Regions from separate parts of the Stenotrophomonas sp. GW821-FHT09E08 genome, predicted to be linked through region 2. Evidence: riboswitches for the same ligand, from Rfam matches in the RefSeq annotation. Region 2 holds a riboswitch; the other holds the start of a gene.
The links. Region 2 has a riboswitch for cobalamin ahead of AC07M7_RS15015 (epoxyqueuosine reductase QueH). Riboswitches for the same ligand answer to the same signal wherever they lie in the genome.
Positions count from the first base shown of each region.

Region 1 (18,157 bases), on a different contig from region 2:
GGCATTCTCGAATTGCTGGAACTGCTGGAGGCGCACGCGATACCGCGTGCGGTCGCGACCACCACGCGGCAGCCGCGGGCCAACCGCAAGCTGTCCGCCGCCGGCCTGCTGCCGTATTTCGATGCGGTGATCACCAGCGGCGACGTGGCGCGGCCGAAGCCGGCACCGGACATCTACCTGCTGGCTGCGCAGCGGCTGGGGCAGCTGCCAGAGCGCTGCCTGGCGCTGGAGGATTCACCGGCCGGCACGCGCGCCGCGCTGGCTGCCGGCATGACCGTGATCCAGGTGCCGGACCTGGTGCATCCGGATGAGGAGCTGCGCGCATTCGGCCACCGCATCGTCGGCTCGCTGCTGGACGCGCACGCGCTGCTGCTGCCGTTGCTGCCGAGGTAACAGCCCGCCCCTGACGGTAGGTGCCAACCTTGGTTGGCACTGAGCCGAGCATGGGCTCGGCTCTACATCCATGGCAACCGCTTTGGTGGGTGCCGACCGTTGGTCGGCACGCCTTTCCATCACACCCGGCCGAACACCAGCGCCGCGTTGGTGCCACCGAAGCCGAAGCTGTTGGACATCACCGTATCCAGCTTCTGCTCGCGGCTCTCGCGGAGGATCGGGAAGCTTTCCACCTTCGGGTCCAGCTCGCCGATGTTGGCCGAACCGGCGACGAAGCCGTCGCGCATCATCAGCAGGCAGTAGATCGCCTCGTGCACGCTGGCCGCACCCAGCGAATGGCCGGACAGCGCCTTGGTCGAGGACAGCGGCGGCACCGCATCGCCGAACACTTCGCGGATCGCGTTGAGCTCGGTGACGTCGCCCAGCGGCGTGGAGGTGCCGTGGGTGTTGAGGTAGTCCAGCGGACGATCCACGCCCTGCAGCGCCATCTTCATGCAGCGCACCGCGCCTTCACCGGACGGCGCCACCATGTCCGCGCCGTCGGAGGTCACACCATAGCCGATCAGCTCGGCATGGATGTGCGCGCCACGCGCGACGGCGTGATCGTAGTCCTCCAGCACCAGCATGCCGCCGCCGCCGGCGATGACGAAGCCGTCGCGGTCCTTGTCGTACGGACGCGAGGCGCTGGCCGGGGTTTCGTTGAAGCTGGTCGACAGCGCGCCCATCGCATCGAACATCACGCTCATCGACCAGTGCAGGTCTTCGCCGCCACCGGCGAACATGATGTCCTGCGCGCCGTGGCGGATCATGTCCGCGGCGGCGCCGATGCAGTGCGCCGAGGTCGCGCAGGCAGCCGACAGCGAGTAGCTGACGCCCTTGATCTGGTAGGCGGTGGCCAGGCAGGCCGAGACCGTCGAGCACATCGTGCGCGGCACCATGTACGGGCCGACCTTGCGCACACCGCGTTCGCGCAGCAGGTCGACTGCGCCGATCTGCCATTCGCTGGAGCCGCCGCCGGAACCGGCGATCAGGCCGGTACGCAGGTTGCTGACCTGCTCGGGGCTGAGCCCGGCATCGGCGATGGCATCGCGCATGGACAGGTAGGCGAAGGCCGCCGCATCGCTCATGAAGCGCTTCTGCTTGCGGTCGATCAGCGCGTCCAGGTCGAGGTCGACGCGGCCGCCGACCTGGCTGCGCAGGCCCGCGTCGGCGTGGTCGGACAATGCCGTGATGCCGGAGCGCCCTTCGCGCAGCGCATTCGAAACGGTATCCAGATCATTGCCGAGGCAGGACGTGATGCCCATGCCAGTGATGACGACGCGACGCATCAGAAGCTCCCGGTTTCAGTGAACAGGCCGACGCGCAGATCGCGCGCGCTGTAGATTTCGCGGTCATCCACGTACATGCGGGCGTCCGACTGGGCCATCACCAGCTTGCGGTTGATGACCCGGCTGATGTCGATCTCGTAACGCACGAGCTTCGCGTCCGGCAGCACCTGGCCGGTGAACTTCACCTCGCCGCAGCCCAGTGCGCGGCCCTTGCCGGGGGCGCCCAGCCAGGTCAGGAAGAAGCCGGTCAGCTGCCACATGGCATCCAGGCCCAGGCAACCAGGCATTACCGGGTCGCCGATGAAGTGGCAACCGAAGAACCAGAGGTCGGCGCGGATATCCAGTTCGGCGCGTACCATGCCCTTGCCATGCGGTCCGCCGTCCTCGCGGATTTCGGTGATGCGGTCGAACATCAGCATCGGATCGTTGGGTAAACGGCCGGCAGCGGCGCCGAACAGTTCACCGCGTGCGCTGGCCAGCAGCTGTTCGCGGTTGAACGCGTGGAGACGGGTCATGAAGCACAATCCTGGAAGCGAAGAACAGGGAAACAAGCGCCCGAGAATGCCCGTGGAAACTGCGCCGATCAAACATTTCAACCGTACGCAACCGTAGTGTTTTCAAGGGAATACGCGCATCCTGTTGATGTGCAACGACCATACCTGTGCGTGTGGTCGGTTCAGCCTGCCTCCGCCCTTTACGCCTGACATGACCCGACTGCGCAAGATCATCCACGTCGACATGGACGCCTTCTACGCGTCGGTGGAGCAGCGCGACGATCCGTCACTGCGCGGCAAGCCGGTGGTTGTGGCATGGCGTGGCGCGCGTTCGGTGGTGTGCGCGGCGTCCTACGAGGCGCGCGTGTTCGGCGTGCGCTCGGCGATGCCGGCCGTGCGTGCCGAGCGCCTGTGTCCGGATGCGATCTTCGTACCGCCGGACTTCGCACGTTACAAGGCGGTGTCACAGCAGGTACGCGGGATCTTCCTGCGCCACACCGACCTGGTCGAACCGCTGTCGCTGGATGAGGCCTACCTGGACGTGACCGAACCCAGGAGCGGCATGGAATTGGCCACCGACATCGCGCGCACCATCCGCGCGCAGATCCGCGAGGAAACCCAGCTGACTGCTTCAGCCGGCATCGCGCCGAACAAATTCCTGGCCAAGATCGCCTCTGACTGGCGCAAGCCCGATGGCCAGTTCGTGATTCCGCCGCAGCGGGTGGATGCCTTCCTGCTGCCGCTGCCGGTGAACCGCGTGCCCGGCGTCGGCAAGGTGATGGAAGGCAAACTGGCCGCGCGCGGCATCGTCACCTGCGGCGACCTGCGGCAGTGGGCACTGATCGATCTGGAAGAGGCGTTCGGCAGCTTCGGCCGCAGCCTGTACAACCGCGCACGCGGTGTCGATGAACGGCCGGTGGAGCCGGACCAGCAGGTGCAGTCGATCTCTTCCGAGGACACCTTCGCCGAGGACCTGCCGCTGGAAGACCTGGGTGAGGCGATCGTGCAGCTGGCAGAGAAAACCTGGAACGCCACGCGCAAGACCGAACGTGTCGGCCACACTGTGGTACTGAAACTGAAGACCGCACAGTTCCGCATCCTCACCCGCAGCTTCACCCCGGACCGCCCGCCGGAATCGATGGAAGAACTGCGCGACATCGCCCTGGCCCTGCGCGCCCGCGTCGACCTGCCGGCCGAGACCCGCTATCGGCTGGTCGGCGTCGGGCTTGGTGGGTTCCGCGAAAAGGAGCCGGTGGTGCAGGGGGAGTTGTTCGAGCACGACATGAACAATCCCACAGATACCTAATCATCAAACAGTGGGGTCAGAGCCCGTTGCGCAGCAGCGGGATCCGACCCCGTGCGGACCAACGGTCGGCACCCACCACCAGCAGCAGGTTCCGACAGATAGCGGGAAACTGTCGAAGGCGGGGTGGGTCCGGTTGCGGGGGCGTGAGCGCCATGGATGGCGCGACCGAGCCTCCATGGACGGATTCACGGCGTCCCCCGCAACCGGACCCACCTCGCCATCCCACGGATAGCCAGCTGCTGCTGTTGCTTCGGCTGTTGCTGTTGCATTGAGCGGGTGCAGGGCGCAGCCCTGCAAAAGAAACTCCTACTTCATGGCCACTGCATCTCGCCCTTGGCCACCTTCGCACTCAACTCCAGCGACTCCACGCCTGCCAGCTTCGGATAGCGCGACTGCATCGCCTTCACCAGCGCCGCACTGTCCTTCGCCTTCGCCGCCTCAACATCGAACGCACGAATGTAGTCTGCGGTGAAGCGCAGCGCACTGGCATCCAGTGCTGCACCCGGCGCGTAATGCCCCGGCACCACCACCTTCGGCTTCAGTGCCTGCAGCCGCTGCAGGGTCTGCAGCCAGTCGGTGTGCGACTTCGGCGTCTGCGTGTCGGCCATCCACACGTGCTCGCCCGCCACCACCGGAATGCCACCGACGATCGCGCGCAGCGACGGCACCCACAGCACCGTGCGATCCGGGGTCGGGCCATCCAGGCCGATCAGCGGCAGGCGCTGGCCTTCCAGCTGCAGGGCATCGCCGTCCAGCACCTGTGGCACCACGATGCGCACGGGCACGTCGGTGCCCATCTTCGGTCCCCAGTAGGCCAGCTTGCCGGCCTGGGTCTGCTGGATGTGGGCGACGGTCTGCGCAGTGGCGACGATGCGTGCCTGCGGGAACGCGTCCTGCAGGGTGGCCAGGCCGAAGTAGTAATCCGGATCGCCGTGGCTGATGTAGATCGTGGTCAGCTGCTTGCCGCTGGCGCGGATCAGCTCGACCAGCTTGCGCGCGTCGCTGGCACCAAACTGCGCATTGACCAGGATCGCGTCGTGGCGGCCTTCGATCAGCACCGAGGACACCGAGAACATCGCCTGCGGGCCGGGATGGAAGGTCTGCAGGTGCAGCTGGGATTTCGTCGCCATGGCCGGCGCCGCGGTGGCCGGTGCGGCCAGCAACGGAGCGCTGGCGAAGGTGGCGGCAAGGGCGAGGGGAAGCAGCAGGGCAGCGGTACGCATGGGAATTCCTTGTGGCGGATGGCGAGCCGAGCGTGGGCGCGGCTCTACAGGTGGGTAGCGCCGGGCCATGCCCGGCGGCCTGGCATCAGTACGCCGCGGTGATGATCTGCTTCGGGTACTGGTGCGCTTCCAGCTCAGCAACGAACGCGGCGCCGTAGTCGGCGTAGCTGATGCGGCTGTGGCCGCTGGCATCAGCGAGGAAGGCCTTGGCCTGCACGCGGTACTGACCGCGCTCTTCACCCGGGCCGATTTCGGCGGCCGGCGAGAAGAAGGTCCAGTCCAGGTCGTCCACCGCCTGCAGGCGGTTGAACGCCTCGCGGTGGGCCAGTGCGTAAGGCTTGTAGGCCTCCGGGAAGGTGGGGGTATCGACCAGCTGCACGCCGGGTGCGACTTCCAGGCTGCCGGCACCACCGACCACCACCAGGCGCGGCACGCCGGCCTTGCGTGCGGCGGCAGCCAGCTGCGCGGCGACCTCGCCGACGCGGCCGATGTCATCGCCCGGGCGCGGGCCGTAGGCACTGGCCAGCACGTCGTGGCCGGCGATGGCGGCGACCAGCGCGTCCTGGTCATCCAGCGAAGCGATCACCGGGTGGGCGCCGGCCAGTTCAGCCGGAAGGTCCTGTGCGCTGCGCACGATGACGGTGAGTTGGTGGCCGCGGGCCAGCGCGTGGCGGGCAATCTGGCGGCCGATGTTGCCGGTGGAACCAACGAGGGCGATCTTCATGGCAGGACTCCGTGGAGCGGTGTGGGGTGGGAATGGGGCCACTCTAGGCCGCTGCAGTCGCTCGAAAAACAGCGTATAACGCGCTTGTTTGTTGCATGGATCGAGCATATGGACCGAATGACCGCCATGACCGTGTTCGTCGAGGTGGCCGAGCGCGGCAGCCTGACGGCCGCTGCTGAAGTGCTGGACATGTCGCGGGCGATGGTCAGCCGCTACCTGGCCGAGGTCGAGGGCTGGCTGGGTGCGCGCCTGCTGCACCGGACCACGCGCCGGGTCAGCCTGACCGGACCCGGCGAGTCGGCGCTGTTGCGCTTCCGGCAGATGCTGGCGATCGGCGAAGAACTGCAGGGCGAGCTGGCCAGTGATGATCCCGAGCCGCACGGCACGCTGCGGGTGACCGCCAGCGTCTCATTCGGGCAGAGTCACCTGGCACGGGCCGTGGCCGGCTTCGTCGCGCGCCATCCAGCGGCACGCATCGAGCTGCTGCTGGTCGACCGCACCGTGAACCTGGTGGAAGAGCGCGTGGATCTGGCGGTGCGCATCGCCCGCCAGATCGACCCGAGCCTGATCGCGCGGCGGCTGGCCACCTGCCGTTCGGTGCTGTGCGCGACGCCGTCCTACCTGCAGGCGCGTGGCACACCGACCGCGCCCGAGCACCTGGCCGCACACAACTGCCTGACCCACCATTACGTCGGCAAGAGCCTGTGGCAGCTGCACCGCGATGGGCGTTCGCTGTCGGTGGCGGTGGGCGGCAACATCAGCGCCAATGAGGCTTCGCTGCTGCTGGAGGCGGTGCGGGCCGGTGCCGGCATCGCCATGCTGCCGACCTACCAGGTGGCGCCGCTGCTGCGCAGTGGCGAGCTGATCGAACTGCTGCCCGAATTCAGCCTGGACGAACTCGGCATTCATGCCGTGTACGCGTCAAGGCGCCAGCAGCCCGCTATCATGCGGCGATTCCTGGACTTCCTGGCCGAGTGCTTCGCCAGCCCGGCCTTCCAGGATCTGGATTGGCGCCCACCGGGCAAGGAGAACACATGAACCATGGACAGGGCTTGATCGATCACAACCGTGCTGCCTGGGACCGCCAGGCCAGCGAAGTGCGCGAATGGTCGCGCCCGGTGGAAAGCTCAACGATTGCTGCCGCGCGCGAGGGCCGCTGGCAGGTACATCTGACCCCGCGCGCGCTGCCGTTGGACTGGTTGGGCGATGTGCGCGGCCGTCGCATCCTGTGCCTGGCGTCGGCCGGTGGCCAGCAGGCGCCAGTGCTGGCCGCGGCCGGTGCCGAGGTCACCGTGTTCGACCTGTCCGATGGGCAGCTGGAACAGGACCGCGCGGTCGCCGCGCGCGATGGCCTGCAGCTGCGCACCGTGCAGGGTGACATGCGCGATCTGCACGTATTCGCCAACGACAGTTTCGATGTGGTGTTCCACCCGATCTCGAACCTGTACGTGCCCGATGTGCGCCCGGTGTGGACCGAATGCCGGCGCGTGCTGGCGCGCGATGGCATGCTGATGGCCAGCTTCTACAACCCGGTGCTGTTCGTCGGCGCGCGCGATCCGCAGCTGGATGCACAAGGCCTGATCCGGCCACAGTACGCCATTCCCTATTCGGACCTCGAAGACCTGGCGCCGGCTGAGCGCGAGGCGAAGCTGGCCCGCGGTGACGCGCTGACCTTCGGCCACAGCCTGACCGAACTGATCGGCGGCCAGCTCGATGCCGGCTTCGTCATCGATCGCTTCATGGAAGACTGGCAGCCGCAGCCGCGCTTCCTGATCGACCGCTATCTGCCCACCTTCCTGGCGACCCGCGCACGCCGGATCGGCTGAGGCGGAACTGCCAAAAAGGGGCGACGTACAATGGACGGCCCCACGTCATGCAGGTGCCGTTCCTTGTCGTATCCCTATCCGCTGGTCGTGTTCGACCTCGATGGCACGCTGGTCGACAGCGCCGCCGATATCGCCGAAGCACTGAACCGCACGCTGGAAGACATCGGCGTTGCGCGCGTGCCGGAGGCTACCGTGCTGGGCTGGATCGGCGACGGAGTGCGCCGCCTGGTGGAGCAGGCCGTGCATGCGGCCGGCCGCGAGGTCGACATGAGCGAGGTGATGCCAGTGTTCATGGTGCACTACCGCGAATGCCTGCTGCGCAGCCCGCGCCTGTTCGATGGCGTTGCTGAAGCGCTGGCGAAGCTGCGTGAACGCAATGTGCCGCTGGCGATCTGCACCAACAAGCCCGAAGCACTGGTGCCACCGCTGCTGCAGCACCTGGGCATCGGTGATGCGTTCGCGCTGATACTGGGCGGCGATTCGCTGCCGCAGCGCAAGCCCAGTGGTGAACCGCTGCGGCACATCGCCGCGCACTTCGGCCTGGCCGTGGGGCAGTGCCTGATGGTGGGTGATTCGCTGACCGACTACCGCGCCGCCGAAGATGCCGGCATGCCGATCGCGCTGGTGCGCTACGGCTACCCGCGCGGCCTGGACCTGGCCACTGCGCATGCGGTGGCGGTGATCGACGACCTGCGTGAACTGCCAGGGTTGCAGGGCTGATTCAACGGATAACGCCGGTCGCCGGGCGGTAACCCGGCCCGACGCAATGGGTAGTGCCGGCCGCTGGCCGGCAACCCGGAATGCGCTGCCGAAGGTCATGATGTTGCCGGCCAGCGGCCGGCACTACCATGAACGTTGCGCTCACTTCGGCTGGTAACGCACGCTCAACTGGTACTCGCGACCGGGCTGGTTGAACCACGCCACGGTCTCGTAGCTGCGGTCGAACACGTTGGCGGCACGCGCCAGCAGCGACCACGATGGCGTCAGCGCGTACTCGGCGCGCAGGTCCAGCGTGCCGTAGCCGCCAACCTTCACTCTGTTCGCCGCGTCGTCATAGCGATTGCCCGCACCCTGCACGGTCAGGCCGGCGCGGAAATCGCCGAAGCGGCGGTCGATGTCCAGGCGTGCGGTCTGTTGCGCGCGGCGTGGCAGCCAGTTGTCGAACTGGGTGCTGCCGTGGGTGCGGTTGCGCGGGTCGGTGTAGCTCAGCTGCGCATTGATGTCGAAACCGGCCAGCAGCACGCCACCGGTCAGTTCGGCGCCACGGATGCGCGCCTTCTCCACCTGCTGCATTTTCATCGTGAATGCATCGTAGGTGATCAGATCATCGATGCGCGTTTCGTACACGTCCAGGCCCCAATGCCAGCCCTGGCCCTGCTGCGAAACACCGAGGTTGGCGCTCTTGGACTTTTCCGGGTTCAACGTCGGCACGCCGCTCCACGGGTCGTACAGGTCGCTGAAGGTCGGTGCCTTGAACGCCGTGCCGTAGCTGGCATTGACGCGCAGGCCGTGGCCCAGTTCCATGGCCCAGCCAACGCTGCCGGTGGCGTGATTGCCGAACTGCTGGTTGTCGTCGTTGCGCGCGCTGACCTGCAACTGATGGCGGCCGAAGCGGCCCTGGTACTGCACGAACACGCCGGTGTTGCGGCGGCTGTCGACGAGGTAGCCGGCACTGCTGCCATCCAGGTTGTCTTCGCTCCAGTCCACGCCGGTGCTCAGCAGCTGGGCCTCGGCCAGCGTGATGTCACCCTGCAGCGAGGCGCTGTTGCGATGGGTCTGTGCACTGCCGAACACACCCGGTGCGCCGAAGTTGTCCGACTCGTTGTCGCTGCGGCCGACATTGGCGGTGAATGCCAGGCGTTCGGACGGGGTGTAGCGCACCTTGCCGGCCAGCACCTGCTGGCGGGTTTCGGAGTAGTTGTAGTAACCGTCGTAGTGGTTCTTGCCGTCGGCGCGCAGTGCGCTGGCTTCCACGGTCCACTGGTCGTTGAAGCTGTAGCCACCGCGCAGGCTCTTGGACAGGTTGCGGTAACCGTCGCGGTCGTGTTCGTCGGCAAAGCAGCCGGCGAACAGCGTAGCCGAGCCGCGGCAGGCATCAATGCCGTCGGAGTGCTGGTAGGCGATGTCAGCGCCGAACCAGCCGCGCTCGGTACCACCGCCGATGCCGCCGCTGGCTTCGCGCAGGCCGTTGCTGCCGCCACCGAGCTGGAAGTGCGGGGCGAAGTCGCCCTGGTTGCGGCGGGTGAAGATCTGGATCACGCCGCCGATGGCATCGGCACCGTACAGGCTTGACTGCGGGCCGCGTACGATTTCGACGCGTTCGATCTGCGCCAGTGGCAGGTCCTGGTACATGGCCAGGCCGAGGTCGGCACTGTTGATGCGCACGCCATCGACCAGCACCACGGTGTGGCCCGAGTTGGTGCCGCGCAGGAACAGCGAGCTCTGCTTGCCGAGGCCGCCGGAGTTGGTCAGGTTGATGCCGGCACGGCCGCGCAGCAGTTCCTGCAGCGAGGTGGCCTGGCTGGATTCGATCTGCGCGCGGTCGATCACCTGCGCCGGCGCGATGCTGTCCTGCAGGGCGATGGGGGTGCGGGTGGCGGTGACCAGGATCTGGTCGAGCGCGGTGGTGTCATCGGCGGCCTGGGCCAGCGCGGGCAGGGCGGCCAGCACGGCCAGGGACAGCATTCGGGACTGCAGCTTCATGGGGGACTCCAGGTGCCACGCACGCCCGCGTGGCGAAGGGGAGGAGCCGCGAAGGCTGGCACGCGCCGATGCCGCAGCACAGGCCGCGTCATCCAGCGCCATGCCCACCGCATCGCGACCTGAGGCTTCCGGGCCGGTCTCCGGGCTTGCCGCCAGGTGGCGCGAGGCCACCGTCCAGGCGCCTTCCCATGCCTGCGGCACAGTGGCGGTCTTGCCTGGAACTGACGTGCTTACCGTTGCGGGGGCAGCGCCGGCATGGCGTGGAATCACGCGTCACCGGCTTCCCGTTTCAACCTGCCGGCCATGGCCGCAGGTCACCTGGAAGTGCGCGCAGTCTACGGCATCGCAGGCAGCGCGTAGCGTCGAGCTTGCTCGACTGCCCTTAGAATGGCCCCTCAGATCCCGTGGTGCAGTTGCCGATGTCCGCCCGTTTTCCGTTGTACCTGCGTCGCCCGCATGGGACGCACGCATGATCCTCGACCTGGTCCGCCACGCCGGCAATGGTCGCGATGAATTCCTTGATGGCCGCAGCGATCCGCCGCAGCTGGCCCGCCTGCCACAGGAACTGGTCGAGGCCTACGGCGGGCTTCCTTGGGAGCGGGTGATCAGCTCGCCGCGGCTGCGCTCGCTGCACACTGCCATGGCACTGGCCACCCCGCGCGGGCTGGACGTGGACGCGGACGAGGAATGGGAAGAACTGGATTTCGGTGATTGGGACGGGCAGTCGCTGTTCGACCTGCCGGAGGATGCACTGGCGGCCTTCCACGCAGATCCGCATGCGTACCCACCGCCGAACGGTGAAAGCTGGGGCCACTTCGAGCGGCGCATCGCGCGCGCTGGATCGCCTGCTCGATGATGACGATCCGGTGCCGACGCTGGTGGTCAGCCATGGCGGCCCGCTGCGCATGGTGCTGTCGCAGGTCTGTGGCCTGCCGATGTCGCTGTGCTGGGCCTTGCGCATCGACCACGGCACCCGCCTGCGGGTGAGGCTGGAACGCGGTGAGGTAAGTGTGGTGGGCGAGCTGCTGGAGCTGCAGCAGCCCTGAGCCCACTCGCCGGGCATGGCCCGGCGCTACCGATCCCGCATCACAGTGGTTGTGCCGGCCGCTGGCCGGCATCCCCAGGAACGCGGAGGCTTCAATCCTCGTCGGCGCTCTCGGCCACGCTGTCTTCCGCGTCATCATCGGTGTCGAAGCGCTGCTCATGCACCGGGCCCGAGGCCGGGCCGGCCGCTTTCAACGGATGTGCGGCAATGCGCGCCTCATAGTCCTGCACCAGCGCCTCGCGCTGCGGCTCGCTCAGTTCCTGCCAATGGCAGTCCAGCAGTGCGCCTTCCAGCGAGTACAGCAGGTTCAGGCTGGGCTTGAAGCCTGCGCGCTTGACCTTGACGAAGGCGCCCACGGCACCAATCGCAACCAGGTCTTCGCGGCTGCGCAGGCCGACCTGGCGCAGCCACGCCGCACTCTTCGGGCCGATGTTGCGCAGCTTCGGTGCGCTCATCCCAGCGCCTCGACGAACACGCGGGCGATGGCTTCCAGGCCGGCCTGGTCGTCGGCATCGAAGCGGCCGACCTTGGGGCTGTCGATGTCGAACACGCCGATCAGTTCATCGCCACGCAGCAACGGCACTACCAGTTCCGAGCGCGAGGCCGAATCGCAGGCGATGTGGCCGGGGAAGGCATCGACATCATCCACGCGCTGGGTCACGCGCTGGCTGGCGGCGGCACCGCACACGCCCTTGTCCAGCGGGATGCGCACGCAGGCCGGCAGGCCCTGGAACGGACCGACCACCAGCTCTTTGCCGTCGTACAGGTAGAAGCCCACCCAGTTCAGGTCGGGCAGGGCGTGGTAGACCAGTGCCGAGAGGTTGGCCGCGTTGGCGATGCGGTCGGACTCGGCGTAGACCAGGCCACGGGCCTGTTCCAGCAGCTGGGCGTATTGTTCCGGCTTGCTGCCGGTAAGCGAGGCATTGGCGAACATGCCCGCAGTCTAGCAAGCGCGCCGGGCCGGCGATAATGCACGCTCTGTTGCCCCGCTGGAGCTTATCGATGCCGTTGCCCGCCACGCTGCCGCCTGCCCTGTTCGTCACCGGCACCGATACCGAGATCGGCAAGACCGCGGCCAGCACCGCGCTGCTGCATGCACTGCGCCGGCGCGGCCTGCGCGCGGTCGGCATGAAGCCGGTGGCCAGCGGCAGTGAGGATCTGGGACAGGGCCTGCGCAACGAGGACGCGCTGGCGCTGCAGGCGGCCAGCTGGCCGCTGCCGGACTATGCCGACCTGAACCCGTATGCGCTGCGGCAGCCGCTGGCGCCGGAGCTGGCTGCTGCCGAGGACGGCGTGCAGGTGGAGCTGGCGCCGATCGTGGCTGCATTCAAGCGCCTGCGCGCGCAGACAGACATCGTGGTGGTGGAGGGCGTTGGCGGTTGGCTGGCGCCGGTCTCGGCCACGCTGGACCAGCTCGATCTGGTGCGTGCGTTGCATCTGCCGGTAGTGCTTGTGGTCGGCATGCGGCTGGGCTGCGTCAACCACGCACGGCTGACCGCGCAGTCACTGCAGGCCAGCGGCGTGGAGTGCCTGGGCTGGATCGGCAATCATATCGACCCGGCGATGCAGCGCCAGGATGACAACATCGCCACGCTGCAGCAGCGCCTGCCGATGCCGTGCTGGGGGCGGTTGCCCAACCTTCCGGGGGCGAATGGCGAAGCGTTGGCGGCGCATCTGCTCGAGTGACCCTGAGTAGTGCCGGCCGCTGGCCGGCAACTGCATCCACCCGGCGATCCCGAGGTTGCCGGCCAGCGGCCGGCACTACCGTGTTGCAGCTGCCAGCTCCTTCGCGATCGCACCGAGCCGCTCCACCGCACCGATGAAGCGCGCATCCAGCGTCTGGCAGCATGAGAGTCGCAAGCAGTGACGGTAGCGCGCGCCGCGCGAATACACCTGGCCGGGCATGAACACGATGTCCTCCTGCAGCGCACGTTCGAACAGTTCGCGGGTATCCACCCCCGGCAGTTCCAGCCACAGCAGGAAGCCACCCTGTGGCTCGGTGGCACGGGTGCCGGCCGGGAAGTGTTCGGCCACCAGCTGGCGCAGGCGACCGACCTGTTCGCGGTACAAGCGGCGCATGCGATGCAGGTGGTGTTCGTAGCTGCCTGCTTCCAGATACGCCGCCACCGCATCGCCCAGCAGCTGCGGTTCGCCACCGGTGGACTGGAACTTGAGCAGTGCGATGCGCTCGGCGAAGCGCCCCCCGTCCAGCCAACCGATGCGGTAGTCCGGCGCCAGCGTCTTGGAGAAACCACCGACCACCATCACCCAGCCATCGCGATCAAACGCCTTCAGCAGCGGTGCCGGCGGCTCGCAGAACTGCAGTTCGGCGTACACCGCATCTTCGATCAGTGGCAGCTGGCGCGCGTTGACCAGTTCGGCCAGGCGTTGCTTGGCCACTGTCGGCATGGTGCAGCCCAGCGGGTTGTGCACGGTCGGCATCACCACCAGTGCGGCCAGCGGCGTGTGCTCCAGCAGTGCGTCCAATGCGTCGACGTCCAGCCCGTGCTGCGGATGGGTGGGCAGCTCGATGGCCTGCAGGCCGAGGTTGGCCAGCAATGGGTACAGGTTGAAGTAGGACGGTGCTTCGATGCCGACCGCATCACCGGGTTGGGTCACTGCACGCAAGGCCAGCTGCAGGGCTTCCATCGCGCCGTGGGTCAGCAGCAGCCGCTCGCTGTGGGTGTGCAGGCCCATGCGCGGACCGCGCCGCACGATCTGCGCCAGCAGTCGCGGCGAGCCGTTCGGGCGCGCGTAGGTTTCCACTGTCTGCTGACCGTGGCGCAGTACCTGCGCGGTGTGCCGGGCCAGCTGTGCGCCGGGATAGAACTGGCGTCCGCGCGGACCGGCAAAGGCCAGATCGATCACACCGGAGCGGCGTTGTGCCTCCAGCACGCGGGCCATCAGTACCTGCTGCAGCGGCGCGGTGGGTGCGGACGGAGTGTCGCGCAGCGAACGTTCCGGAACCGACAGCCGCGGCGCAACTTCGAAGCCGGCCTTCGGCCGCGGAATCACCAGGCCGGCATCTTCCAGCTGCCGATAGGCCGCGATCACCGTGTTCAGGCTGAGCCGGCGCTGCGACGCCATCTGCCGCAGCGAAGGCAAGCGGCTGCCAACCGGAAGACGTCCGCCGTGGATGGCTTCGGCCAGTTCATCCGACAGCCGTTGGTAGCGGGGTGGGATCATCGCGCTCTGGTCATCTGTATCCATCGAGCTTCCCGCCATCTGGTTCTGTACCCATGATGATGGCGAGCCTAGCATGTCGTTGTCGGACGGGCCTGATCGGGGCGTGGCCGATACTTCCCAAGCGCACGGCTGGATGGCCGTGCGTCTTTTTTTTGTGTGTAGAGCCGTCAGCGCATCGGAACCAGCACCGCCTCGCGCCGGTACAGCGCCGGGAACTGCCTGCCCAGCGCGGCCAGCTTCGGTGCGTCGTAGTAGCGGATGTAGGCCGCCTGCGGGTAGTTGGTCATGTAGTTCTGGTGGTAGCTCTCGGCCGGGTAGAAACGTTGGCCGTTGCCGAGCTGGGTGACGATCGGCGCGCGATAGCTGCCGGCCTGGCCGAGCTGGGCGATGTAGGCGCGGCTGGCAGCCTGCTGGCGCGCGTCATCAGAGAAGATCGCCGATCGATACTGGCTGCCGTGGTCCGGCCCCTGGCGGTTGAGCTGGGTCGGGTCGTGCACCACCGAGAAGAACACCTGCATCAGCTGCCCATAGCTGACCTGGCGTGGGTCGTAGTCGATCTTCACCGCCTCGGCATGACCGGTCTGGCCGCTGCTGACCCGCTCATAGCGTGCATCGGCGGCGCTGCCGCCGATGTAGCCGGACACTGCATTGCTCACGCCTTTGACGTGCTGGAATACGCCCTGCACGCCCCAGAAGCAACCGCCGGCAAACACAACGCTGGCGTGGGTGGCGTCATCGCGGAACGCGGCGTCGCCGCTGGGCGCCGGTAATGCCTTGGCCTGCGCGCTGGCTTCCAGCGGTGCCGCGACTGCACCGTGGTCGACCAGCAGCACGCCAGCGATCAATGCAGTAGCCACCAGGCCGGCGACACCGGCGGCGATACCTTGTTCAAAAGAGAGTTTCATCGTGTGCTCCCGTTTCAACCGAAGGTGAAGGCGTAGGCCTGCACGCCCGTGTCGAGGAATTCGATCTCGAAGCGGTGCGGGCCGACCGTGCCGCGCTGGCGAACCAGCTGGTACAAACGGTGCTCATTGACCACGCCGCTGCCATCGGCACCGACATCGCTGCCGGCATCGGCAGCGGTCAGCGGCTTGCCGTCCAGCCACACGCGGAACCGTACAGGCGTGCCGTCCTGGATCGGTGCCAGCACCAGGTGCAGGTCCCGCGCGTGGAACTGGAAGGCGATGCGGCCACCGGCCTGCTGCAGCTGCGCGGCCTCGTCGGTGACGGTCCAGCGTCCGGACAGGCCCCACTGGTTCAGTGCCAGGGTGGTTGGCAGCGTGTAGTCGAACGGGCTATCGCTGCGTTGGCCGCCGGGTGAGGCGAACTGCTCGGCACGCGCGTGGCCCAGATAGGTCTCCGGCGAGCGCAGGTTGCTCATGTCGGCCTGCACGGCCACGCCCTGCAGGTCGGCTGCGGCGGGGTCGGCCGGTGGTGGCAGGTTGGTCTGCCCGGCTTCGGTCAGCAGCCGGCGGATCACTTGCTCCGAGCGTGCATAGTTGCCCTCGCCGAACTGGTGGCCGCGGATGTTGCCCTGTGCATCGACGAAGTACTGCGCCGGCCAGTAGCGGTTGTTGAACGCGCGCCAGATCGTGTACTGGTTGTCGAGCGCCACCGGGTACTCGACCTTCAGTTCCTGCACCGCCTTCATCACGTTGCTCGGGTTGCGTTCGAAGGCGAACTCCGGCGTGTGTACGCCGATCACCACCAGCCCATGGTCACGGTAGCGACGTTCCCATTCGTGCACGAACGGCATCGCGCGCAGGCAGTTGATGCAGGAGTAGGTCCAGAAGTCGACCAGCACCACCTTGCCACGCAGCTGCTGCGCGGTCAGCGGCGGACTGTTGAGCCAACCCGTGGCACCGTCCAGTGCGGGCAGGGTGCCTTCCACTGGCAGCGGTGCATCTGCACCCGCATTGGGGCCAGCCATCATCATCATCGGCGGTGCCGCCGGCTGCGCACCGGGCACGGCGTCCAGCAGGCCCTGCTCGATGCGCGCGGTGCTGACCGTGGACAGGCGGGTCAGCAGGCCAGTGTCCCAGCCCAGGCCGATCGCCACCACAGCCAGCAGTGCGGCCACGCCCAGCACCTTGCGCAGTGCGTCGCCGAGGCCGAGCCGCGCCTGCAGCGCACGGAACACGCGGCCGCCGACCCACACCGCCAACGCCAGCGCAGTGATCGCACCCAATGCATAGGCAAGCAGCAGGGTACTGGTGCCGACGCTGGCACCGTGCAGCGCGGCACCGGTCAGCACCAGGCCAAGAATCGGACCGGCACAGGGCGCCCACAGCAGACCGGTGGCGACGCCGATCAGCAGCGAGGTCCATGCGCCGCCACGTCCTGCGGCGTCCGCGGCATCGGCGCGTGCGCTCAAGCGTGCACCCACACGCTGGAACGGCGCCAGCAGATGGTCGGCCAGTCGTGGCCACAGCAGCGCCACGGCAAACAGCGCCATCAGCAGCAGGGCGATCCAGCGCCCGACCTGGTTGGCCTGCGTCACCCATTGGCTGCCCACGGCGGCCAGGCTGGCGACCACGGTGAAGGTGAGCGCCATGCCCAGCAGCAACGGCAGCGTGCTGCGCAGGAATGGACGGTCGGCGCGTGCGAACACGAACGGCAGCACCGGCAGGATGCAGGGACTGAGCAGGGTCAGCGCGCCCCCGAGGTAGGCAAGCAGCAACAGCAGCATCGTCAGGCTCCGGAAGCAGAGGAAGAACCGACCGGCACCCGCCAGCCATCGGCGGTGCCATCAGTGGCGCCGGGAACGAACACCATCGCCGCACCGTTCATGCAGTAGCGCAGTCCAGTCGGACGCGGGCCGTCGTTGAACACATGGCCGAGGTGACCACCGCAGCGGCGGCAGTGCACCTCTACCCGCAGCATGCCGAAGGTGACGTCGCGGTCTTCGCCGATGGCGTTGTGCAGCGGTGCCCAGAAGCTGGGCCAACCGGTGCCGCTCTCGAACTTGGTGGAGGAAGAGAACAGCGGCTGCGCACAGCCGGCGCAGGCGAAGGTGCCTTGCCGATGTTCCTTGTTGAGCGGGCTGCTGTACGGGCGCTCAGTGGCCTGCTGGCGCAGCACCGCGTACTGCGCCGGGGTCAGTCGCTGGCGCCAGTCGGCATCGCTGTGCATCACCTCGAACTGTCGCGACGGGCGCGCTTCGGCGGCGGCCGGGGCAGCGCGGCTGCAGGCCCCCAGGCCAAGCAGGCCGGCGGCGGTGGCAACACCGCCCAGGCCCAGCAGATGGCGGCGGGTGAGGGACATGGCGGACTCCGGGAAGGGGCGACGGGGCCATGCTGCGCCCGCCCGGGTCAACGAATCCTCACGCAGGATTCAATTTTTCGTGAGGTATCGGCGGCCGTCCCGCGCCACAATGCGGGCAGCCTCCCCACTGGCCCCGAGCTGCCGATGTCGACCAAACGCGTGCTGATCGTCGAAGACGATGCCCACATCGCTGACCTGCTGCGCATGCACCTGGCTGACGAAGGCTATGACGTCGCCCATGCTGCCAGCGGAGACGCCGGCCTGCGCCTGCTCGAGCAGGACGGCCCATGGGATGCTCTGGTGCTGGATGTGATGCTGCCAGGCGTGGACGGCCTGCAGGTGTGCCAGCGTGCACGCGCGATGGCGCGCTACGTGCCGATCATCATCATCAGCGCGCGCGGCAGCGAGACCCAGCGCATTGTCGGCCTGGAACTGGGCGCGGACGACTATCTGGCAAAACCCTTCTCGATGCCGGAACTGGTGGCACGGGTGCGCGCCCTGTTGCGCCGCGCCGAGGCGATGGCGCAGAGCGCACGTATCGATGCTGGCGCGATCGAGCTGGGTGGGCTGCAGCTGGATCCGGTCGCGCGCACCGCCTCGGTGGATGGCAACGCGTTGGAACTGACCCCGCGCGAATTCGACCTGTTGCTGTTCTTCGCACGCCA
Region 1 is NZ_JBWKOO010000011.1:31,662-49,818, forward strand. Features, by position in the region: gene AC07M7_RS14310 (HAD family hydrolase) at 1-393, shown strand, start outside; gene fabB (beta-ketoacyl-ACP synthase I) at 513-1,721, opposite strand; gene fabA (3-hydroxyacyl-[acyl-carrier-protein] dehydratase FabA) at 1,721-2,236, opposite strand; gene dinB (DNA polymerase IV) at 2,427-3,521, shown strand; gene AC07M7_RS14330 (MBL fold metallo-hydrolase) at 3,833-4,744, opposite strand; gene AC07M7_RS14335 (NAD(P)-dependent oxidoreductase) at 4,830-5,468, opposite strand; gene AC07M7_RS14340 (LysR family transcriptional regulator) at 5,577-6,506, shown strand; gene AC07M7_RS14345 (class I SAM-dependent methyltransferase) at 6,503-7,294, shown strand; gene gph (phosphoglycolate phosphatase) at 7,358-8,014, shown strand; gene btuB (TonB-dependent vitamin B12 receptor) at 8,156-9,997, opposite strand; cobalamin riboswitch at 10,112-10,334, opposite strand; partial or broken gene AC07M7_RS14360 (histidine phosphatase family protein) at 10,467-11,043, shown strand; gene AC07M7_RS14365 (TfoX/Sxy family protein) at 11,135-11,497, opposite strand; gene AC07M7_RS14370 (GAF domain-containing protein) at 11,494-11,976, opposite strand; gene bioD (dethiobiotin synthase) at 12,045-12,728, shown strand; gene AC07M7_RS14380 (aminotransferase-like domain-containing protein) at 12,804-14,252, opposite strand; gene msrA (peptide-methionine (S)-S-oxide reductase MsrA) at 14,396-15,133, opposite strand; gene AC07M7_RS14390 (cytochrome c biogenesis protein DipZ) at 15,148-16,917, opposite strand; gene msrB (peptide-methionine (R)-S-oxide reductase MsrB) at 16,920-17,492, opposite strand; gene AC07M7_RS14400 (response regulator transcription factor) at 17,637-18,157, shown strand, end outside.
Region 1: another riboswitch for cobalamin. It lies ahead of btuB (TonB-dependent vitamin B12 receptor); the one in region 2 lies ahead of AC07M7_RS15015 (epoxyqueuosine reductase QueH).

Region 2 (13,298 bases):
ACCGCCGCATCGGCTCGGAGTTCATCGCATTGGACGCGAAGAACTGGGTGATCGCGGCCAGCATGTCGGCCTGCTACCTGCTGGCCTTCCTCGGTGGTGTACTGGTGCAGGGCACCTCGTGGGTTTGGATCGGGCCCTACATCGATCCGGCCATCCTCGCCTTCGTCTGCGTGCTGGTGATGATCGCTCCGCTCGGCACCGTGCGCCGGGCGCTGGCCGGCATCCTGCTGGTAACCCCGCCGGAACTGCAGGCCCATGTGGATGCAGTGGCACGCGCGATCGTGGCCAAGCACGGCTTCGTCGAGCACCGCAGCTACGTGGCCCAGGTGGGGCGTGGCGAGCAGATCGAGCTGTTCTTCGTGGTGCCGGAAAACGACCCGCCGCGGCCGCTGGTGGAATGGGACCAGCTGCGCGACGAGATCGGCGATGCACTGGGCGAGGCCTCGCCGGACCGCTGGCTGACCATCATGTTCACCACCGACCGCGAGTGGACGATCTAGGCCGACAGGACGATGAATCAAGTTTTCCGGACGTATTGCAACCCAACGTACGCGGAAACCGGGCAAAGTAGGCTCCAACGCAACACCCACCCACCGACCAGGAGCATCCCAATGTCCATCGAAAAGGTTCTGTACACCGCCCAGGCCACCTCCACCGGCGGCCGTGAAGGCCGTTCCGTCTCCTCCGACAACGTGCTGGACATCCAGCTGTCGACCCCGCGCGAGCTGGGCGGCGCCGGTGGCCCAGGCACCAACCCGGAGCAGCTGTTCGCCGCTGGCTATTCGGCCTGCTTCCTGGGCGCGCTGAAGTTCGTCGCCGGCCAGGCCAAGGTCGCGCTGCCGGCCGACACCACCGTGACCGGCAAGGTCGGCATCGGCCAGATCCCGACCGGTTTCGGCATCGAAGCCGAGCTGACCATCAATGTGCCGGGCGTGCCGCGCGAGCAGGTGGAAGAGCTGGTGCAGAAGGCACACATCGTGTGCCCGTACTCCAACGCCACCCGAGGCAACATCGACGTGACGCTGATCGTTGCCTGATGCGGCCGGGGGTCAGAGCCCTTTCGCGTTGCGAAAGGGATCCGACCCCAAAAAAATGGGCGGATGCCGGTCGAAACCGAGCATCCGCCCATCCCACCTCGGGTGGGCCCCGGCGCGCGGCCGGGGACGCATTCGCTTACTTCTCGCTCGTAATGAGCTGCACGACGCTGGAGAAATCCAGTTTGCCGCGGCCGGCCTGGTGGTTCATCGAGTACAGGTTGCGGGCCACTTCTCCCAGCGGGATCGAGGCGCCGACACTCATCGCCGCCTCCACCGCCAGGCCCATGTCCTTGAGCATCAGGTCGCTGCCGAAACCACCGCTGTAACCACGCGACGCCGGGGCGTTTTCCAGCACGCCCGGCCACGGGTTGCACACTTCAGTGGCCCAGCTGCGGCCGGTGCTGACGGCCATCATCTGCGACAGCACCTTCGGGTCCAGCCCGTGTGCCACGCCCAGTGCGATGGCTTCACCGGTCACCGCCATGATCACGCCCAGCGCCATGTTGTTGCACAGCTTGGCGACCTGGCCGGCACCACTGGCGCCCACGTGGAAGATGTTCTTGCCCATCGCCTGCAGCACCGGACGGGCGCGCTCCAGCGCGTCCTCTTCGCCACCGACGATGAAGGTCAGGGTGCCGGCCTGCGCACCGGCGGTACCGCCGGACACCGGCGCGTCGATCATCTGCAGGCCACGTGCGGCGGCGGCTTCGGATACCTTGCGGGCGCTGGCCGGGGCGATCGTGCTGCAGTCGATGACCAGTGCACCGGCCGGAATCGCGGCGAGGATGCCGTCGTCGCCCAGATACACGCCTTCGACGTGGCGACTGGCCGGCAGCATCGAAATCACCACCTCGGCATCGGCCAGGGTTTCGCGCGCCGATGCGGCCGCGCTGGCGCCAGCATCGACGGCGGCCTGCACTGCGGCAGGGACCAGATCGAACACGCGCACGGTGTGGCCGTTCTTGACCAGGTTGGCGGCCATCGGGCCACCCATGTTGCCCAACCCGATGAATGCAATGCGGCTCATGCAAGGCTCCTTTCAACAAGGGGAGTGCCCAGGTCGGCCAGCGGATGCGCGGCATCGGCCCAGGGGGAAGCGAAGAAGGTGTCGGCCCACGCGCCGGTGGCCTCGGCCAGGGTGGCCGGGTTCCACTGCGGATTGCGGTCCTTGTCGATCAGCAGCGCGCGGATGCCTTCGGCGAAATCACCGTGGGCGGCGCAATGCAGGGCGACGATGTACTCCAGGCGGTAGATCGCGGCCAGGTCCTGGCCGGCACTGCGTCGCTGCAGCTCGTACGACAGCCGTGCCGAGCCGGGTGCACCGGCGGCGAGGGTCTTCTGTGCGGCCTGCAACCAGGCATCGTCGGTCTGCAGACCGGCAATGCGCGCCACGATGGCCTGCAGCTCATCGCCTTCGCACAGCGCCTCGACCTGCGCGGCATTGGCCAGCAGCGGGCCGGTGGCGGCGTCACTGGCATGCGACTGCAGCAGATGGCTGAGGCGTTCGTGGTTGTGGGCCGCGTTGCTGGACCACGCGACCTGCAGCAGCGCATCGAACACCGCGCTACGGCGTTCTTCGGCCACATGCACGTCGGCCAGGCCGGCGTAGATGGCGTCGCCCGGGTTCAGCAGCGCGCCGGTCAGGGCAAGGAACAGGCCACCATTGCCCGGCACGCGCGGCAGCAGCCAGCTGCCACCCACGTCCGGGAACAGGCCCACGGTGATTTCCGGGAAGGCCAGCTTGGAGCGTTCGCTGACCACGCGGTGGCTGGCGCCGGACATCAGGCCGATGCCGCCGCCCATCACGATGCCGTGGCCCCAGCACAGGATCGGCTTGGCGTAGGTATGGATCAGGTAGTCGACGCGGTACTCGACGTCGAAGAACTCGGCGGCGTAGTCGTTCCCGCGGATATCACTTTGGCCGGCGTCGCGGTAGGCACGCATGCTCTGGTACAGGCTGTGCAGGTCACCGCCGGCGCAGAACGCCTTCTCACCGGCGCCCTGCAGCACCACCATGGCGATGGCATCGTCGTCGGCCCAGGCATTCAACTGCTTCAGCAGCAGGTGTGCCATCGGCAGCGAGAAGCCATTGAGCGTGCGCGGTGCGTTCAGCGTGGCGATGCCGATGCGCGTGCCATTGCTGGCCACGCGCTCTTCGAACAGCACCGGTGCTTGTTCGGCAACGGTGTCGGTGGTCATGCGTTCTTCCACTGCGCGGCGCGCTTTTCAAGGAAGGCACTGACGCCCTCGACCTGATCGGCGGTGTCGAACAGATCGACGAAGGCCTCGCGCTCGGCCACCAGCGCCGACGCATGGGTACCGGTGCGGGTGGACTGCACCAGGGTCTTGCAGGCGGCGATGCTGGTCGGGCTCTGCTTGCCGGCCTTCTTCGCCCATTCCAGGGCCAGTGCCTTGGCTTCGCCCTTGCCGACCTTTTCTTCGGCCAGGCCAATCCGCAGTGCGGTTTCAGCGTTGATGCGCTCGCCCAGCAGGATCATGCGCTTGGCCCAGCCCTCGCCGACCAGGCGCGGCAGGTTCTGGGTGCCACCGGCGCACGGCAGCAGGCCGACGGTGGCCTCTGGCAGCGCCACCTGGGCATGGTCTTCGATGATGCGCAGGTCGCAGGCCAGCGCACATTCCAGGCCGCCGCCCATGGCGTAGCCGTTGATGGCGGCGATGGACACGCCACGGAACGCGGACAGCGCTTCGAAGGCTTCGCCGAAACGGCGCGCGGCTTCGCGTGCGGCGGCCTTGTCGCCCGAGGCGAACTGGTTGAGGTCGGCGCCGGCGGAGAAGAACTTCTCGCCATCACCGGTGATCACCAGCGCGTAGATGTCGCGGTCTGCGTTGAGCGCGCCCACCAGGTCGCGCAGCGCCGAAAGGCTGTGCACGGTCCAGGTATGCGCCGGCGGGTTGTGCAGGGTGACGACGGCGGTGTGGCCATCGGCCTCGACCTTCAGGCCCACGTGTTCCTGGGTACGCCAATCCTTCATCGCAGTTCCTCTTCGGTGTTGAGCAGGTGACGGGCGACGATCACCCGCATGATCTCGTTGGTGCCTTCCAGGATCTGGTGCACACGCGAATCGCGCAGCAGGCGTTCGATCGGGTATTCGCGGATGTAGCCGTAGCCGCCGTGGATCTGCAGCGCTTCATTGCAGACGTTGAAACCGGCATCGGTGGCGAAGCGCTTGGCCATCGCACACCACACATTGGCATCGCTGGCACCGGCGTCGAGCTTGCGCGCAGCCGAATGCACCATCTGCCGGGCGGCCACCAGTTCGATGGCCATGTCGGCCAGCTTGAACTGCAGCGCTTGAAAATCAGCCAGCGCCTTGCCGAACTGGCGGCGCTCGCCCATGTAGCGGCGTGCGGCATCCAGCGCGCCCTGCGCAGCACCCAGCGAGCACGCGGCGATGTTGATGCGGCCACCATCGAGCCCCTTCATCGCCAGCTTGAAGCCGCCACCTTCCTCTCCCAGAAGGTGGCTGACCGGTACGCGGACGTTTTCGAAGGTGATGCCGCGGGTGGGCTGGCTGTTCCAGCCCATCTTCTCTTCCTTGCGGCCGAAGCTGATGCCCGGCAGGTCCGCCGGCACCGCAATGGCGCTGACACCCCCAGCACCGGCACCACCGGTACGCACCATCACCACCAGCAGTTCGGTGGCACCGGCGCCGGAAATGAAGGCCTTGGATCCGTTCAGCACATAGAAGTCACCGTCGCGTACGGCGGTGGTCTTCAGCGAGGCCGCATCGGAACCTGCGCCCGGTTCGGTCAGGCAGTACGAGGCCAGCTTGCTGCCCGAGGACAGATCGGTTCCCCACGCATCGCGCAGCGCCGGCTGGCCCCACTTGGACACCATCCACGACGCCATGTTGTGGATGCTGATGTACGCCGCGGTCGACGGATCGACGTTGGCGAGCTCCTCGATTACGACGGCGGCGTCCAGTCGGCTCAGGCCGCTGCCGCCCACTTCCGGGTCCATGTACAGACCGCAGAAGCCCAGTTCACCGGCCTTGGCGATCGCCTCGCGCGGGAAGATGCCCTCCGCATCCCATCGCGCGGCGTGCGGTGCCAGTTCGGCCTGTGCGAAGTCGCGCGCCGCCTCGCGGTACGCCTGCTGCGCTTCTTCCAGTTCCGTCGTCATCGAGTGGCTCATGGCTGCTCCTGCCGTTACTTCAGGCTGATCGTGGTGTTGACGCCATGGCTGAGCGTCTCGTCATCGAACCAGCGCGCGGTGACCGTCTTGGTCTGGGTGTAGAACAGCACCACCTGCTTGCCGTACGGGCCCAGATCGCCCAGCTTGGAAGCACGCGAACCGGTGAAGGAGAACAGCGGCACCGGCACCGGGATCGGCACGTTGATGCCGACCTGGCCAACGTCGATGTCTTCCTGGAACTTGCGCGCAGCCGCGCCGGACTGGGTAAACAGTGCGGTGCCGTTGCCGTTCGGGTTGCTGTTGACCATCGCGATGGCCTCTTCCAGCGTTTCCGCTTCGAGGATGACCAGCACCGGCCCGAAGATCTCTTCCTGGTAGATGCGCATGTCGGTGGTGACACCGGCAAAGATGGTCGGGCCGACGAAGTTGCCCTTCTCGAAACCATCGACCTGCGGCTTGCGACCGTCCAGCACCAGCTTGGCGCCCTGCTCCACGCCCGATGCGATCAGGCCTTCCACGCGCTCGCGGGCGCCGCAGGAAATGACCGGACCGACGTCGGTGCCGGCCACGGTGCCACCGCTGACCTTCAGGGTCTTGGCCTTGGTGACCAGGTCCTGCACCCAGTTGCGTGCTTCACCGACCAGCACCAGCGTGGAGGCGGCCATGCAGCGCTGGCCCGCAGCACCGAAGGCGGCGCCGACCATCGCGTTGAGGGTCTGTTCCTTGTTGGCGTCCGGCAGCACCACGGCGTGGTTCTTGGCGCCCATCATGCACTGCACGCGCTTGCCGGCCAGCGAGGCACGGTTGTAGACGTGGGTGCCGACGCGGGTGGAACCGACGAACGACACCGCCTTGATGTCCGGGTGGTCGCAGATCGCGTTGACCACTTCCTCGCCGCCGTGGACGACGTTCAGCACGCCCTTCGGAATGCCGGCTTCCAGCGCCAGCTCGACCAGGCGCATGGTGACCATCGGGTCCTGCTCGGACGGCTTGAGGATGAAGGTGTTGCCGGTGGCGATCGCCATCGGGAACATCCACAGCGGGATCATCGCCGGGAAGTTGAACGGGGTGATGCCGGCGCACACGCCCAGCGGCTGCATGATCGAGTAGGTGTCGACGCCGTTGGCCACGTTGTTGGCCAGCTCGCCCAGCTGCAGGTTGCCGATGGCAGCGGCGTGCTCGACCACTTCCAGGCCGCGGAACACATCGCCTTCCGCGTCCGGCAGGGTCTTGCCCTGTTCGGCGGTGAGGATGTGGGCCAGCTCGCTCATGTTCTCGCGGATCAGCTGCTGGTACTTCAGGAAGATGCGCGCACGGGTGCCGATCGGGGTCTTGCGCCAGGTCTTGAAGGCTTCCTTGGCCGCAGCAACGGCGGCATCCACTTCGCTGGTGGTGGCGAACGGCACCTGGGCCAGCACGTCCTGGGTGGCCGGATTGATCACGTCCTGCCAGTGGGAGGTGGCCGATTCGACGAACTGGCCATCGATCAGCATGCGGATACGGGGCGCTGCAACAGTCATGACGACAATCCCACTGGCTCGAAAGATGCTTGGCATTATTCACAACACCCTCCTCGATTTCCGGCCTGAATCCGCTTAATCTGGCCAACACGCCAGACGATTCATGTTAATTCTGTGAATTATTCAGCCATCCAGCGGCAACTCGGCCTTCGCCTGCTGCGGCTGCGCGAACAGCGGGGCTACAGCCAGGCAGCCCTGGCGCAGGCGCTGGGGCTGTCGGCCAGCTACCTGAACCAGATCGAGCGCAACAAGCGCCCACTGACCCCGGCCGTGCAGAAGAAGCTGGGCGAGGTGTTGGGCGATGTTTCCTCCCTGTTCGACGACGATGAGCCCGCCGCGCTGCAGGAAGCGCTGGGCGAAACCCTGCGAGATCTGGGCTTGGCCGACGTCAGTGCTACCGAGCTGCGCGCGCTGGCAGGCAACCTGCCGCAGGTCAGCCGCGCCCTGCTGGACCTGCATCGCCGCCACCTGGCATTGCGCGAGCATGCCGCCGCGCTGGAGTTCCAATTGGGCGAGCCGGGTGCGGGCAGCACGTTGCCGGCGGGTGACCAGGTGCGCGAGTTCTTCAACCGCATGCACAACCACATTCCCGAGCTGGACGAACTGGCCGAGCAGCTGTTCGCCGAATGGGGGCTGGCGCCGGGACACGTGGCGCCACGGCTGCGCCAGCTGCTGGCCGACCGCCACGGGGTGCTGGTGGAAGTGGCCGCGCTGCAGGCCGGGCGCGAAAAGCGCCAGTACGACGCCGGTGCGCGGCGGCTGTGGCTGCCCGATTATCTGGAGCCTGGCCAGCAGGCATTCCAGATGGCCGCCGAGCTGGCGCTGCACGGTTACCTGCCGCAGATCGATGCGGTGGTGGCGCGTGCCGGCTTCACCGACGACGCGCGCATCGCGCAGGCACGGATCGGTCTTTCCAACTATTTCGCCGGCGCGCTGGTGATGCCGTACATGCGCTTCCTGCGTGCGGCCGAAGCCAGCAGCTACGACATCGAACTGCTGGCGCATCAGTTCGGCGTCGGCTTCGAAGCGGTCTGCCACCGGCTGAGCACGCTGGCACGGCGCAGCGCACCCGGCCTGCCGTTTTTCTTCATCCGGGTGGACCGCGCCGGCAACGTATCCAAGCGCCACTCCGCCACCGATTTCCACTTCTCGCAGGTGGGTGGCTCGTGCCCGCTGTGGATCGTCTACGAGGCGTTCAACCAGCCGGGGCGCATCCTTACGCAGACGGCGCGCATGCCCGATGGGCGTCGTCATTTCTGGCTGGCGCGGCAGGTCAGCAGTGGTCCGGTCGGCCATGGCCAGCCGCGCAAGACGTTCGCGGTGGCGCTGGGCTGCGATCTGCAGCACGCCGAGCGGCTGGTGTATTCACTGGGGCTGGATGTGCAGAGTCCGGGGAATTCGGTGTCGATCGGCCCGGGGTGCCGGGTGTGTCCGCGCGAGGACTGCATGCAGCGCGCGTTCGCTCAGTTGCCGGGGCGATAGGGTTGGTTCGGCAGGGCTGCGCCCTGCACCTGCAGAGGCCGAAGCAACGGCAACAGCAACGGCAAAAGCTGGCATTCCGTGGGATGGCGGGGCGGTGTCGGATTGCGGGGACGCCGTGAACCCGTCCCTGGGGGCTTGGCCGCGGCATCCATGCCGCGGACACCCCGCAATCCGACACCACCCCGCCTTCGACAGGTTCCTGCTACCTGTCGGAACGACGTATTGCCCTGGTGGGTGTCGACCTTGGTCGACACGGTAGATCCACGCATGGCGTGGATCTACTAAACCTTTCGTGCGTAGGCTGCATCCCATTGCAATGCCCATCCTGGAGACACCCAATGTCCTTGCTGCGCTCTTGCCTGGTCCTGCTGCTCGCCGCCGTCGCTGCGCCGGCGTGGGCGACCTTTTCCATTGCGGCCTGCAATGAGGCCGGCGACTGCGGTGTGGCGGTGGCTACGCACAACCTGGCGGTCGGGGGTGTGGGTGTGCCGTGGGCACAGGCGAAGGTGGGCGCGGTCGCCAGCCAGTTCGAGACCAACCCGACCTATGGCTCCAAAGGCCTTGAGCTGTTGGCCGAAGGCCGCACGCCTGCGCAGGTGCTGAAGCAGCTGTTGGATGAAGACGGCAACTTCGATGGCACCACGCTTGCCGAGCGCCAGGTGGGACTGGTCAGCGCGCGCGGCGGCAATGCGCAGTACACCGGCGCCACCGCGCAGCAGGCGGGTTGGGCCGGTGCGCAGGGTGAGGGCATGCTGAGCGTGCAGGGCAATGGCCTGGCCGGGCCAGAGGTGCTGGCATCGATGCAACGCGTCTTCGCCGCCTCACGTGGGCCGCTGGCCGCACGCTTGTTGGCGGCGCTGGAAGCCGGTCAGGCAGCGGGGGGGCAACGCAGCGGGCAATGGTCGGCGGCGCTGCTGGTGCGCACGCCCGGGGGCGACTGGCAGGACACCGACCTCCGCGTGGACGCCGACCCGCGTGCGGTAGCGAGGCTGCGCGAGCTGTACGACATGCGCCTGTCCAACGAAGCGATCATCCGCGCCGAGGAGCGTTGGGAGAAGGGTGATGTGGCAGGCGCGCGCGCGGCGCTGGCAACGTCGTTGTCGCTGGCGCACGGCTGGGACCGCACCTGGGCGCGCGCCGCACGATTGGCGATGCGACAGGGCGATACCGCGCTGGCGCGCGAATATCTGGCCGGCCTGCGTGCGCTCAATCCGGGCTGGGTGAAGCAGGAACTGACGTTGCCGTTGTATGCACCGTTGCAGGGTGATGCGGTGGTGGCGCCGTGGCGGTGACGCACCGCGGGGTCAGATCGTGCCGACCAAGGTCGGCACCCACCAGAGCAGTTCAATCGGCTGCGGCGTTGATCAATAGATCGGCGTCACTTTCATCTGCGGCAGCGGGCGCGGCGCGCCATCGGTGAGGTCCGGGCCCAGGTCGTCCCAGCTGCGTCCCTGCTCGACCATCAGCCCCCACAACTGCTGCGAGGCCAACCGCTTGTCCTCCGAGCCCAGCTTGTACGACGGCGGCGTCGGCTGGCCGCTGGCAACCATCGCGTACGCTGCACGGTAGGCCAGTACCTGCTGCGCCGGGTCATCGGTACGCGCCACTTCCAGCGTGTAGCGCTGGTAGGCCGAGGCCAGGTTGCGCCAGCGGATCCAGTAGTGGTTCTCGAACGAGAACGAACAGAACCGTGCACCGGCCAGGCTGCCCTTGTCGGCGATGCGGGTCAGCACCTCCTGCGGCATGTCCAGGTTCATGCCGCCCTCGTCGCCCTGCAGGCTGACGTGCACGATGCGGTCGCGGTAGCCCGGTGCACGCGCCTGCAGCAGGTCGCGCCAGTTCTGCATGGTCGCCACCACCGCGAACAGGAAACGGCCCAGCTCCGCAGCGGCCAGCGGTGTGGCGATCGACTGGTAGGTCCGCTGCCAACCGTGGCGGTTCTCGGTGGGCAGGAACACGGCTTGTTCCAGCGCCTGGCGGCCACTGCTGCCGTGGCTCACCTCTTCGGCATGCTGCGGGTAGACCAGATTGATGGCGAAGGTCGGCCAGCGCGGCAACGCGGCATCGAACAGGTGGATCGGGAAGTTGCTGCTGATGCCACCATCGGAGAACCAGCAGATCCGGAACGCGGTGATCACCGGGCCGCAGGTCTGCCCGGCACTGGTCAGCCCTTCCATGCTGTCGGCCACGTTCTGCCCGCCCTCATCTGCAGCCGTCGACGTCGGCTCGCAGCGACGTTCGCGACGCGAGGGCTCATGCAGCGGCACCGCGCTGATCAGCAACGGGAAGCTCAGGCTCATGCGCGTGGCCACCAGCACCGGCAGCGACGCGCCCTGCGGCAGATGGTAGTAGTTGCGGCCTTCAACCTCGCGCGGTGGGCCGGCACGGTCGACCATCCACTGCACCACACTGGCCGGAAACAGCTGTTCGAACTCCTCGCGCAGGAACCAGAACTGCGCCCCACCCAACGGCAGCGTGCGCGGTTCGTTATGCGACACGCAGGTGGTGATCATCTGCAGGCTGATCGCATGCGGGCTGTCCGGCTCACCGGCATAGCGCGGCGCATCGTGCAGGTCGGCGAAGGTGAGCGGTGCATCCAGCGGCTTGCCTGACAACTGCTGCAGGCACTCGTGCAGCCACTCGGTCAATGCCGGCTTGCGCGCGTCGCGGCCGAGGCCGCTGCACAGGCCCAGCAGATTGCGCCGCGCCACCCGCGCCACCCGCAGCGCGGCGCCGGCCACGCCGGCACCATAAGCGCACAGCAGCGACGGCAGCAGCGTGGCGGCCACGCCGCTCCAGCCACCGCCCCACCAGCCCAGGCCCAACAGCAGCGCCAGCGACACCAACACCTCCAGTGGCGCGATCTCGAACACGGCAACGGCCAGGCACAGCAGCTTGTGCGGCAGGCGGGCATTACCGGTCAGCACCACCAGCAGCCGATAAGCCGCACGAGCGCCTCGCGCCGGCTGGAACAGGCTGTAGATGAAGCCGCGCCGCGACAGCTGCGCCGACACCGCCGACAACCCGCTGTAGCCTGCGTCGCCGGACAGGTGCTCACCCGCCTGCTGCTGACGATCACCGCACGCCGCTGCCGCTGCCACCGCCGCGGCGATGGCGCCGGCCGAGGTGCCGCCGATGCTCTTGAAGCGATATTCGCGGGCCAGCGCCAGTACCGCATTGGGGTACACGATGCCGCTGGTGATGCCACCTTTCATGACCAGATCGCAGTACTTCGCCGCCACGAGCCACCTCCCGTCTGTCGGTGCCCAGTATGGCAAGAGGCGCTCTCACAGCCTGAGAAACCAGCCACAGCCCTGCACTTTCATTGGGCCTTGACCATTGCCGCCAACGCGTCCACCGTGGGCATGCCGAAGGTATCCCTGCCGTGGCGTTGATGGCGGCAGGGATTTAAACGGGAATCCGGTGAAGGCGCCTTGCGCGCCCATTCCGGAGCTGCCCCGCAGCGGTGAATGGAAACGAATCCTGCCAACAGCACTGGGCTCACGCCTGGGAAGCGGCAGGTAGTAGGTGGGCTGCGGCCTGTGTCCATCAGCCCGAATACCTGCCCCGGCCAGGGGACACGACCGTCCCCTGACTCGACCTGGAATCTCCGCGGGGAGGTTGCCGGGGCCGTCGTCGTCCTGCGCGTGCAGGCGATGCCGCCGCGCGCGTCCTTTTCACGGTATCCGGCCAGACCTGTTCACCCACGCGCTGATGCATGGGCCACCGCCGTTGCCGGCGGTCCATGCGGTACCTGACGATGACCGAGCTCCAACGCCCCACCCTGACCCTGCCCGCCGACGGCAAGCGCCTGCTGCTGCATTCGTGCTGCGCGCCCTGTTCGGGCGAAGTAATGGAGGCGATCACCGCCTCCGGGATCGACTACGCGATCTTCTTCTACAACCCCAACATCCATCCGGTGAAGGAATACGAACTGCGAAAGCAGGAAAACATCCGCTTCGCCGAACAGCACAACATTCCATTCATCGACTGCGACTACGACACGGACAACTGGTTCAGTCGTGCACGCGGCATGGAGAACGAGCCCGAGCGTGGTATCCGCTGCACGATGTGCTTCGACATGCGTTTCGAGCGCACCGCGCTGTATGCGCACGAGCACGGCTACGACACCATCAGTTCGTCGCTGGGCATTTCGCGCTGGAAGAACATGACGCAGATCAACGACTGTGGCATCCGCGCTGCATCCCGCTATGAAGGCCTGCAGTACTGGGATTACAACTGGCGCAAGGGCGGCGGCGCCAGCCGCATGGTAGAGATCAGCAAGCGCGAGCAGTTCTACCAGCAGGAATACTGCGGCTGCGTGTACTCGCTGCGCGATGCCAACCGCCACCGCCGCGAGAACGGCCGCGAACGGATCAAGATCGGCCTGCTGTACTACGGGCAGGACGCTGAGACGCCGCAGGGCGATTGACGTGTGGGCATGGGGCGGCCACGCTGGTCGCCCCTTCTGTTGTACCGGAACTGCCATGACCGCCCTGCCCGCCGATGTCGCCCTGCTGGTGATCGACCTGCAGCCGGACTTCATGCCCGGCGGTGCGCTGGCCTGCGATCAGGGCGATGCGCTGGTGGCACCGATTGCTGATCTGCTGGCGCAGCGCCGCTACGGCACCGTGGTGGCGACACAGGACTGGCACCCGGCCGACCATGCCTCGTTTGCCAGCCAGCATCCCGGCCAGCGCCCGTTCGAAACCATCCTGCTGCACGCGCAGCCGCAGACCCTGTGGCCGGACCACTGCGTGCAGGGCAGCGCGGGTGCTGCCTTGCACCCGGATGTGGACTGGACCGTGGCCGACCTTATCCTGCGCAAGGGCACCCGCCAGCAAGTGGATTCGTACAGTGCCTTCCGCGAGAACCACGGGCCCGACGGTACCCGTCCCGCCACCGGCCTGGCCGGTTGGCTGCACGAGCGTGGCATCCGCGAGGTGCACGTGTCCGGCCTGGCCCGCGACTACTGCGTGCTGTGGAGCGCGCAGGACGCGGTGAAGTCCGGCTTCCGGGTGAAATTCCTGTGGGAGCTGACCAAGCCGGTGACCGAAGCCAACGACGCGATGGTGCGCGAGGCGCTGGGCAAGGTGGGGATCG
Region 2 is NZ_JBWKOO010000012.1:43,553-56,850, reverse strand. Features, by position in the region: gene AC07M7_RS15065 (cation diffusion facilitator family transporter) at 1-500, shown strand, start outside; gene AC07M7_RS15060 (organic hydroperoxide resistance protein) at 612-1,037, shown strand; gene mmsB (3-hydroxyisobutyrate dehydrogenase) at 1,174-2,064, opposite strand; gene AC07M7_RS15050 (enoyl-CoA hydratase/isomerase family protein) at 2,061-3,236, opposite strand; gene AC07M7_RS15045 (enoyl-CoA hydratase) at 3,233-4,030, opposite strand; gene AC07M7_RS15040 (acyl-CoA dehydrogenase family protein) at 4,027-5,193, opposite strand; gene AC07M7_RS15035 (CoA-acylating methylmalonate-semialdehyde dehydrogenase) at 5,208-6,713, opposite strand; gene AC07M7_RS15030 (helix-turn-helix domain-containing protein) at 6,828-8,195, shown strand; gene AC07M7_RS15025 (DUF1028 domain-containing protein) at 8,534-9,487, shown strand; gene AC07M7_RS15020 (patatin-like phospholipase family protein) at 9,560-11,410, opposite strand; cobalamin riboswitch at 11,565-11,779, shown strand; gene AC07M7_RS15015 (epoxyqueuosine reductase QueH) at 11,941-12,627, shown strand; gene pncA (bifunctional nicotinamidase/pyrazinamidase) at 12,683-13,298, shown strand, end outside.